Regions from separate parts of the Pseudomonas vranovensis genome, predicted to be linked through region 2. Evidence: predicted binding sites of a transcription regulator. Region 2 holds the regulator's gene; each other region holds the start of a gene.

Region 1 (3,275 bases), 500 kb from region 2:
GCGACCGGCATGCCCGGCCTGCGGGAAGAAACCAGCAAGAGCTTCGTGATCATCACGGAGTACAACACCAAGACCCAAGGCTTTCTGGTGCACTCGGTGGAGCGCATCGTCAACATGAACTGGGAAGAGATTCATCCGCCACCCAAGGGCACTGGTCGCGATCATTACCTGACCGCCGTGACGCGGGTCGACAACAAGATGGTCGAGATCATCGACGTGGAGAAGGTCCTTGCCGAAGTGGCGCCGACCTCCGAGGCGATCTCTGCGGGCGTGGTCGATGCCGAGGTGCAGGACAAGGCGGTGATGTTGCGGGTGCTGACGGTCGATGATTCATCGGTGGCGCGCAAACAGGTCAGTCGTTGCCTGCAAACGGTGGGGGTCGAGGTGGTGGCGCTCAACGATGGTCGCCAGGCACTCGATTACCTGCGCAGGCTGGTGGATGAGGGCAAGCGTCCGGAAGAAGAGTTCCTGATGATGATCTCCGATATCGAGATGCCGGAAATGGACGGCTATACCCTGACCGCGGAGATCCGCAACGACCCGCGCATGCAAAAACTGCACATCATCCTGCATACTTCGCTTTCCGGGGTATTCAACCAGGCGATGGTCAAGAAGGTCGGGGCCGATGACTTTCTGGCCAAGTTCAAGCCCGACGACCTCGCTCAACGTGTCGTCGATCGCATCAAGGCTACGCACTAACGGCCAGGGCTTTGCCCCTGGCGGTTCACACGATTTAAGAGGCGGCATCATTGTCTACGGGTAATTTGGATTTCGAACAGTTCCGGGTCTTCCTGGAAAAAGCCTGTGGCATCCTGCTGGGCGAAAATAAGCAGTACCTGGTCTCCAGCCGTCTCAACAAGCTGATGGAGCAGCAGGGCATCAAGTCCCTGACCGAACTGGTGCAGCGCATTCAGAGCCAGCCGCGCAGTGGCTTGCGCGAGCAGGTGGTGGATGCCATGACCACCAACGAAACCCTGTGGTTTCGCGACACCTACCCGTTCGAAGTGCTCAAGAACAAAGTCCTGTCCGAGCAGATCAAGGCCAACCCCGGCCAGCGCCTGCGCATCTGGTCGGCGGCCTGCTCCTCGGGGCAGGAGCCGTACTCGATCTCCATGGCCATCGACGAGTTCGAGCGCAGCAACATCGGCCAGTTGAAGATGGGGGCGCAGATCGTGGCCACCGACTTGTCTGGAACCATGCTGAGCAACTGCAAGTCGGGCGAGTACGACAGCCTGGCGATTGCCCGTGGCTTGTCCCAGGAGCGGTTGCAGCGCTACTTCGACGTGAAGTCGCCGGGACGCTGGGCGGTGAAGGCGCCGATTCGCAGCCGTGTGGAGTTTCGCTCCTTCAACCTGCTCGACAGCTACGCAAGCCTGGGCAAGTTCGACATCGTGTTCTGTCGCAACGTGCTGATCTACTTCTCGGCCCAGGTCAAGAAAGACATCCTCTTGCGCATTCACAGCACCCTCAAGCCAGGTGGCTATCTGTTCCTGGGTGCGTCCGAAGCGCTGAACGGATTGCCGGAGCATTACCAGATGGTCCAGTGCAGCCCGGGGATCATCTACCAGGCCAAGTAACCTCGTGGGGGCAGCTGTCTTGCACTGGCTTGGCGGGCTTGCCCCGCGATAGCGATCCCACTGTCACGTCGCACTGCCGCCCCTACAGGCCGCCATCAAATTGCCGCTCCGGCGGAAAGCCTTTGCCGCTTTTCTGGCATTGCCGCTCTCAATACCCTCTCGAAACCCCGTATTTACGGGGTTTTGTTTTTTTGGCATGGCTCTTGCTCTAGCTCTGCCAACGATCTATCCGGTCAACCTTCGAAGGTTTCCCCGACATGAGCATCAGCTTCGAAAAAGCGCTCGGCATTCACGAAAAAGCACTGGGCTTTCGCGCCCAGCGTGCCGAAGTGCTGGCCAACAACATCGCCAACGCCGACACGCCCAACTACAAGGCGCGTGACCTGGACTTCGCCTCGGTGCTGGCCGCCGAAAGCCAGAAGACCAAGAGCGGCCACTTTGCCCTGGACCGGACCAACAGCCGGCACATCGAGGCCGAAGGCCTGAGCATGGGTGACGAAACCCTGCAGTACCGCACGCCCATGCAGCCGTCGATCGACCAGAACACCGTCGACGCCCAGCTCGAACAATCGAGCTATGCCGAAAACGCCGTGGGCTTCCAGGCCAGCTTCACGCTGCTCAACAGTAAATTCAAAGGGCTGGTATCGGCCCTGCGCGGAGAGTAAGTCATGTCCCTCGCCAGTGTTTTCAACATTGCCGGTAGCGGCATGAGTGCCCAGACCACGCGTCTGAACACCGTCGCTTCGAACATCGCCAACGCCGAGACCGTGTCCTCGAGCATCGACCAGACCTACCGTGCTCGTCACCCGGTATTCGCCACCACCTTCCAGCAGGCCCAGGGCGGCGTCAGCCAGTCGCTGTTCCAGGATCAGGGCGAGGCCGGCCAGGGCGTGCAGGTGCTCGGTGTAGTCGAAGACCAGAGCAATCTCGAGGCGCGCTACGAGCCCAATCATCCGGCGGCGAACAAGGACGGTTACGTGTATTACCCGAACGTCAACGTGGTCGAGGAAATGGCCGACATGATCTCTGCCAGTCGCTCGTTCCAGACCAATGCCGAGTTGATGAACACGGCCAAGACCATGATGCAGAAAGTACTGACCCTGGGTCAGTGATAGGAGCATCAGCATGAGCACAACCGATTCGGTCAACAACGTCAGCAACTCGGTGCTGCAGTCCCTGCAAAAGCAGGAGGGCAGCGGCAACAGTAAAACCGGCACCGCCGGCAGCGCCCTGGGCAAGGATGCATTCCTGCAGCTGCTAGTCACCCAGATGAAGCACCAGAACCCGCTGGATCCACAGGAAAACGGCGAGTTCGTCGCCCAGTTGGCGCAGTTCAGCAGCCTGGAAGGTATCGAGTCGCTCAACAGCTCGGTCAGTACCATTGGTGGTGCCTTCCTGTCGTCCATTGCCCTGCAGGCTTCCTCGCTGGTCGGGCGCAATGTGATGGTGCAGACCGACAAGTCGGTCGTCGATACCAGCAAGGACATGAAAGGCTCGGTCAACCTGACCTCGTCCAGCACCGTGACCACCGTCGGCATCTACGACAGTGACGGTGAGCTGGTGCGCACACTCGACCTGGGCAGCCAGAAGGGCGGCCAGGTGGACTTCACCTGGGACGGCAAAGACAGCCACGGCGAAGTGGCACCTGCGGGTACATACACCTTCAAGGCCTCCGGCACCATCGAGGGCGTCGCCACC
Region 2 (3,275 bases):
CAAATACGTCCTGCATCTCCAGGTCGGCAACTTCCCGGTCGATCAGGGTGGCGATTTCCTGGAGGACGCGCTTTTTACTGCCGCCCGGCACGTTCACAAGGGAACGGCCGGGGGTCAGGATGGTTTCAAGTCGGATCATGGATGAGGGGGATCAGCGGGCCGCTGCACCTTGCAGCAGGCTTTGCTGTTTTTCCTTGTGTTTTTTCAGTTGGCGGTCGAGCTTGTCAGTCAAGGCATCGATCGCTGCATACATGTCTGTGTGTTCGGCATTTGCAACAACTTCGCCGCCGGGAATAAACAGCGTTGCTTCGATTTTCTGCTGCAGCTTCTCGACCTTCATGATTACCGTCACATTGGTAATCTTGTCGAAGTGCCCCTCCAGTCGCTTCAGTTTCTGTTCGACATACTCACGCAGGGGCTGAGTGACTTCTACATGCTGTCCACTGATATTGACTTGCATACAGCTTCTCCTTTGTTGCCGGTGCATAAGAGGCAGGTGTTGCGCCTGCCACTGAACTGCGATGGCACACCTCAGGGGCCGTTACATCAATCGCTTGCGCTCGCTCGACGGTGCAATGCCGAGGGACTCGCGGTACTTGGCGACGGTGCGACGGGCTACCTGGATGCCTTGTGCCTCCAGTAAACCAGCGATCTTGCTGTCACTCAATGGCTTTTTCTGATTTTCAGCTGCAACCAGTTTTTTGATGATCGCGCGGATGGCTGTGGACGAGCATTCGCCGCCTTCGGAGGTACTCACGTGGCTGGAGAAAAAGTACTTCAGCTCGTAAATGCCCCGTGGGGTATGCATGTATTTCTGGGTGGTTACCCGGGAAATCGTCGACTCGTGCATGCCTACCGCTTCGGCGATGTCGTGCAGCACCAGCGGCTTCATCGCTTCGTCGCCGTGGTCGAGAAAGCCCCGTTGATGCTCGACGATCTGGGTGGCGACCTTCATCAGGGTCTCGTTGCGGCTCTGCAGGCTCTTGATGAACCAGCGGGCTTCCTGCAACTGATTGCGCATGAAGGTGTTGTCGGCACTGGTGTCGGCGCGACGGACGAAGCCTGCGTACTGCGGGTTGACCCGCAGGCGCGGGACGGCTTCCTGGTTCAGCTCGACCAGCCAGCGTTCGTTGTCCTTGCGTACGATCACGTCCGGGACAACGTACTCGGGCTCGCTGGACTCGATCTGCGAACCGGGGCGCGGGTTGAGGCTCTGGACCAGTTCGATCACCTGGCGCAACTCGTCTTCCTTGAGCTTCATGCGGCGCATCAGCTGGCTGTAGTCGCGGCTGCCGAGCAGGTCGATATAGTCGCTGACCAGGCGCTGCGCCTCGGCCATCCACGGCGTCGTGGCAGGCAGTTGGCGCAGTTGCAACAGCAGGCATTCGCCGAGGTTGCGCGCGCCGATGCCGGCGGGCTCGAATTGCTGGATGCGATGCAGTACGGCCTCGACTTCATCGAGCTCGATATCCAGCTCGGGATCGAAGGATTCGCAGACTTCTTCGAGTGTCTCGTCCAGGTAGCCCTGGTTGTTGATGCAGTCGATCAGCGTCACGGCGATCAACCGGTCGGTGTCGGACATCGGCGCCAGGTTCAACTGCCAGAGCAGGTGGCTCTGCAGGCTTTCACCGACCGAAGTACGGGTGGTGAAGTCCCACTCGTCATCGTCATTGCTGGGCAGGCTGCTGGCGCTGGTCTGGTAGATGTCTTCCCAGGCCGTGTCGACTGGCAGTTCATTGGGGATGCGCTCGCTCCACTCGCCCTCTTCGAGGTTGTCCACTGTTTGCGTGGTTTCCTGGAAGCTGGTGTCCTGGGTTTCGGCGACAGGCTTGCTTTCGGCGTTATCGGCCATCGGGTCGCTGTTGTCGAAATCGTCGCCTTCTTCCTGGCGTTCGAGCATCGGGTTCGACTCCAGCGCTTCCTGGATCTCCTGCTGGAGATCAAGGGTAGATAGCTGGAGCAGACGGATGGCCTGTTGCAACTGCGGGGTCATCGTCAGTTGCTGGCCCATTCTTAGGACGAGCGATGGTTTCATGGCAGGGGCTTAACACCTTATTTGCCGGCGCACATGCGCCATCCACTACAAGGGCACCGAAGCGCCAACTTTAAGCAAATTATATGCCTGAAGTTGAAGCGTTTGCCTAGGGTGCGGTAACAAATATGCCGCATTTCGCCGGTTCAGCGGCCCATGGCAAACGCTGTGCTGCTTCGAACTTACAAGCGGAACTCGTGGCCCAGGTAGACCTCTTTAACCAGATCGTTGGCCAGGATGGTCTGCGCATCGCCTTCGGCGATCAGTTGGCCATCATTGACGATGTAGGCGGTTTCGCAGATATCCAGAGTTTCCCGAACGTTATGGTCGGTGATCAGCACGCCAATGCCTTTGGCCTTGAGGTGGTGGATGATCTGCTTGATGTCGCCGACCGAAATCGGGTCGACACCGGCAAAGGGTTCGTCGAGCAGGATGAACTTCGGGGCCGTGGCCAGTGCCCGGGCGATTTCCACGCGTCGCCGCTCGCCCCCGGAAAGGCTCATGCCGAGGTTGTCGCGAATATGGCTGATGTGGAATTCCTGCAGCAGGCTTTCCAGCTCCTTGCGGCGTCCGGCGGCATCGAGCTCCTTGCGGGTTTCGAGGATCGCCATGATGTTGTCGGCCACCGACAGCTTGCGAAAGATCGATGCCTCCTGGGGCAGGTAGCCGATGCCGGCACGGGCACGCCCGTGCATCGGCTGGTGGCTGACATCCAGGTCGTCGATCAGGACGCGTCCCTGGTCGGCCTGGACCAGTCCGACGATCATGTAGAAGCAGGTGGTCTTGCCGGCGCCGTTAGGGCCGAGCAGGCCGACGATCTGGCCGCTGTCGATAGACAGGCTGACGTCACGTACTACCTGACGGCTTTTGTAGCTCTTGGCCAGGTGCTGGGCTTTGAGGGTTGCCATTTACTCGGCCTTCTTCTTCGGCTGGATCACCATGTCGATGCGTTGGCGTGGCGTGGTGACGTTGCTGCCACGGCCGGCGGTCGCTACCTGGGACTTGGTGTTGTAGACGATCTTCTCTCCTTCGGTGGTGTTGCCTTCGTTTTCCACCTTGGCGCGATCGGTCAGTACAACCAGTTCTTTTTGCGACTGGTACTGGATAGTGACGGCCCAGCCTTTCATCTTGTCCGGCTTGTCGGCGCTCTGCTGTTGCTCGAAGTAGGCGAGGTTGCCCACCGAAGTCACGACGTCGATGTCGCCGGAGTCGGCGCGGGTGATGGTCACGGTGTTGCCTTTGA
Region 3 (3,275 bases), 2.9 Mb from region 2:
GTCCGGACGCACCGTTTCGACGCGCGCCGGCAAGTCGATTGTCAGCCCGGACTCTTCGATTACTTCGAAGCCGGCTTCGACGAGCGCCGCCTTCAGGCGCCCGACTTTTTTCTCGGTGTCATCGATCAACAGGATTCGCAACATCGTGGCGTCTCCCTGTCAGTGCTGGGCCAGTGCAGCGGGCGAGTCGGCCAGCGCGTGAAGGCGAAAGCCTCGGGCATAGGCGGACGGGTCGCTGCCGTCCCACAGGATACCGTCGATCAATTGGCTGCTACGCATGTTCCGGGCATCGCAGGGCACCCCGAGGGCAGTGGCGGCGTCGCGGTACAGCGCCAATTGTTGTACCTGCCGGGCCACGCCGAGGTAGTCCGGGTCTTCGCGTAGCAGGCCCCAACGACGGAACTGGGTCATGAACCACATGCCATCGGAAAGGTAGGGCAGATTGGCGCGCCCCTGATCGTGCAGGCACAGGGCGCGGGGATCGTGCCAGTGATTGCCCAGGCCATCATGGTAGTCGCCGAGCAAGCGCGGTTCGATGCTCGAGAGCGGCGCATCCAGGTAGGCCTTGCCACTGAGTAGTTGTGCTGTGCTGTGGCGGTTGTCCGGGCTGTGTTCGATAAAGCGGCTGGCGGCCAGAATTGCCATGACCAGCGACCGGGCCGAGTTGGGGTACTGCTCGACAAAGGCGCGGGTGCAACCGAGGACCTTTTCCGGGTGATCGGGCCAGATCGACTGGCTGGTGGCCAAAGTGAAGCCGTTGCCCTGTTCGACAGCATCGGCCGACCACGGCTCGCCGGCGCAGAAGCCGTCGATGCGCCCGGCCTTCAGGTGGACGGTCATCTGTGCCGGAGGCACCACCACGCTGTTGACGTCGTGCAGCGGATGGATGCCTTGGCTGGCCAGCCAGTAATACAGCCACATGGCGTGGTTGCCGGTGGGGAAGGTCTGGGCAAAGGTCAGTTTTGTGCTGCTTTGGTGCACGAAACGCTCCAGTGCCTCGGGACTGGTCACGCCCTGGCGTTGCAGCGCCGAGGACAGGTTGATGCCCTGGGCGTTCTGGTTCAGTCCCATCAGCACGGCCATCTCGGTGGCACTGGTGCCGCCAATGCCCAGGTGTACTGCATAGATCAGCCCGTACAGGCTGTGGGCGGCATCCAGCTCGCCGCTGGCCAGTTTGTCGCGCAACCCGGCCCAGGAGCTCTGGCGCTTGAGGTTGAGGGTCAGCCCATAGGGCTGGGCAAAGCCCTGGGTAGCGGCGACCACCACCGAGGCACAGTCGCTCAGGGCCATGAAGCCGATGTCCAGGCTGTGCTTCTCGGGCGCATCGCTGCCGTTGACCCAGGCCAGGGGAGTAGCGGGGAAGTCGTTTTTCACAGTATTGCGCCTGTATCGAGGGTCAGGCCGTGCCGTTTGCGTGGCTGGCGTTACTGTCGATAAAGCAACGCATATGCCAAGGCGGCCCTGTCCCCCGGACGACGCCACGGCTATAATCGCCCCCCTCACTCACGTCGAGCTAAGCCCGCCCATGTATACCCTGGCCCGCCAGCTGCTGTTCAAGCTCTCCCCGGAGACTTCCCATGACCTGTCCCTGGACCTCATCGGCGCCGGTGGCCGCCTGGGCCTGAACGGGATACTGACCAAAGCCCCGGCTTCTGTGCCGGTGACGGTCATGGGCCTGGAATTCGCCAACCCGGTGGGGCTGGCGGCAGGGCTGGACAAAAACGGTGCGGCTATCGACGGCTTTGCCCAGTTGGGTTTCGGTTTTGTCGAGATCGGTACGGTGACACCCCGTCCGCAGCCGGGCAATCCCAAGCCGCGGCTGTTCCGACTGCCTGAGGCCGAAGCAATCATCAATCGCATGGGCTTCAACAACCTGGGGGTCGACAACCTGATCAATCGGGTTCGGGCGGCCAAGTACCGGGGCGTACTGGGTATCAACGTCGGCAAGAACTTCGACACCCCGGTCGAGCGTGCGGTGGACGACTACCTGATCTGCCTGGACAAGGTCTACGACCACGCCAGCTACATCACCGTCAACGTCAGCTCGCCGAACACCCCGGGCCTGCGCAGCCTGCAGTTTGGCGATTCGCTCAAGCAGTTGCTCGACGCCCTGGCCGAACGCCGTGGGCATCTGGCCGCACAGTACGGCAAGCATGTACCCCTGGCGATCAAGATCGCCCCAGACATGAACGATGAAGAAACAGCGCTGGTGGCCAGTGCCTTGACCGAATCGGGCATGGACGCGGTGATCGCCACCAACACCACCCTGGGCCGCGAAGGGGTCGAAGGCCTGCCGTATGGCGATGAGGCTGGTGGCTTGTCGGGGGCGCCGGTGCTGGAGAAGAGTACTCATATCGTCAAGGTGCTGTCTGGCGAGCTGAGCGGCAAGTTGCCGATCATCGCTGCAGGCGGAATCACCGAGGGCAAGCATGCCGCGCAAAAAATCGCTGCGGGCGCCAGCCTTGTGCAGATCTACTCGGGGTTCATCTACAAGGGGCCTGCGCTGATTCGCGAGGCTGTCGACGCTATCGCCGCCATGCCACGCTAACAGCGCGGGCATAAAAAAGGGCCCCTTGAAGGGGCCCCTGGGCCTTAGCCCGCCGCCCGGATGGGGCGCGCATGGTTAATCGAATTCAGATCCTCGTTCAGCCAACGGCGTGAAGTTCGTTGAGTCTGTGAATACCCGCAGTGCCGGTCATACCGTCCCAGTTGTCGCCGCGTCCCTCGCGCCAGCCATTGATCCATGCCTGGCGTACAGACGGTAGAGTAAAGGGGCAAAGCTCGCGGGATTTGCCGGTGACCCCATATTGGTAGCCACGTGAAAATGCTCGTTCCAACGGATCACGCTTAAGTCTTCTCATAGGGTGTTGCCCTCACTTGTTGACTGTAATGTCCCGTCGGCCTCTAGGAGGCCGGGCAGAATCGTTCTACCGGTTTGCGCTCGCTGCCGGCGTCGCGAGCGAAGGTGTTGCCCCATTGCGGTGACAACCTGAGATGAGTTCTAACCAATGCACGACACAGTGTGAATGATCGTTTTGTCATAAGGACGTAACCTTTGTGAGGGTCACGTGATAAGTAAATATTTGCGTCGGAGCAGGTTCAGACGCAAAGCCCGCTATGATCAGGGTTTGATAAGAATTGAAGTCACTTGGCCATTGCTGGGTGATAATTTGTAACAAGGCAGCTAATGCGACGAAGGGTCATTTTTCACCCTGTAAATCGTGAAATTTTCATTCTGCCCGGCAATCAAAGACTTTTTGCCCTAGGTAAAAGGT

Evidence for each region. The regulator sigma-54, encoded in region 2, starts transcription at its own class of promoters, with help from an activator protein. The targets are predictions, from matches to a motif close to ANTGGCATNNANNTTGCTNT.
Region 1: the regulator sigma-54 is predicted to act here: its motif matches at 1,768-1,787, upstream of flgB (flagellar basal body rod protein FlgB).
Region 3: the regulator sigma-54 is predicted to act here: its motif matches at 1,436-1,455, upstream of ABVN19_RS04290 (CmpA/NrtA family ABC transporter substrate-binding protein).

The regions. Positions count from the first base shown of each region.
Region 1 is NZ_CP159259.1:3,310,486-3,313,760, reverse strand. Features, by position in the region: gene ABVN19_RS15430 (chemotaxis protein CheV) at 1-699, shown strand, start outside; gene cheR (protein-glutamate O-methyltransferase CheR) at 750-1,577, shown strand; gene flgB (flagellar basal body rod protein FlgB) at 1,835-2,242, shown strand; gene flgC (flagellar basal body rod protein FlgC) at 2,246-2,689, shown strand; gene flgD (flagellar hook assembly protein FlgD) at 2,703-3,275, shown strand, end outside.
Region 2 is NZ_CP159259.1:3,814,646-3,817,920, reverse strand. Features, by position in the region: gene ptsN (PTS IIA-like nitrogen regulatory protein PtsN) at 1-139, opposite strand, end outside; gene raiA (ribosome-associated translation inhibitor RaiA) at 152-460, opposite strand; gene ABVN19_RS17800 (RNA polymerase factor sigma-54) at 542-2,035, opposite strand; gene lptB (LPS export ABC transporter ATP-binding protein) at 2,215-2,940, opposite strand; gene lptA (lipopolysaccharide transport periplasmic protein LptA) at 2,941-3,275, opposite strand, start outside.
Region 3 is NZ_CP159259.1:913,135-916,409, forward strand. Features, by position in the region: gene ABVN19_RS04285 (ANTAR domain-containing protein) at 1-144, opposite strand, end outside; gene ABVN19_RS04290 (CmpA/NrtA family ABC transporter substrate-binding protein) at 160-1,374, opposite strand; gene ABVN19_RS04295 (quinone-dependent dihydroorotate dehydrogenase) at 1,526-2,548, shown strand; gene rmf (ribosome modulation factor) at 2,646-2,861, opposite strand.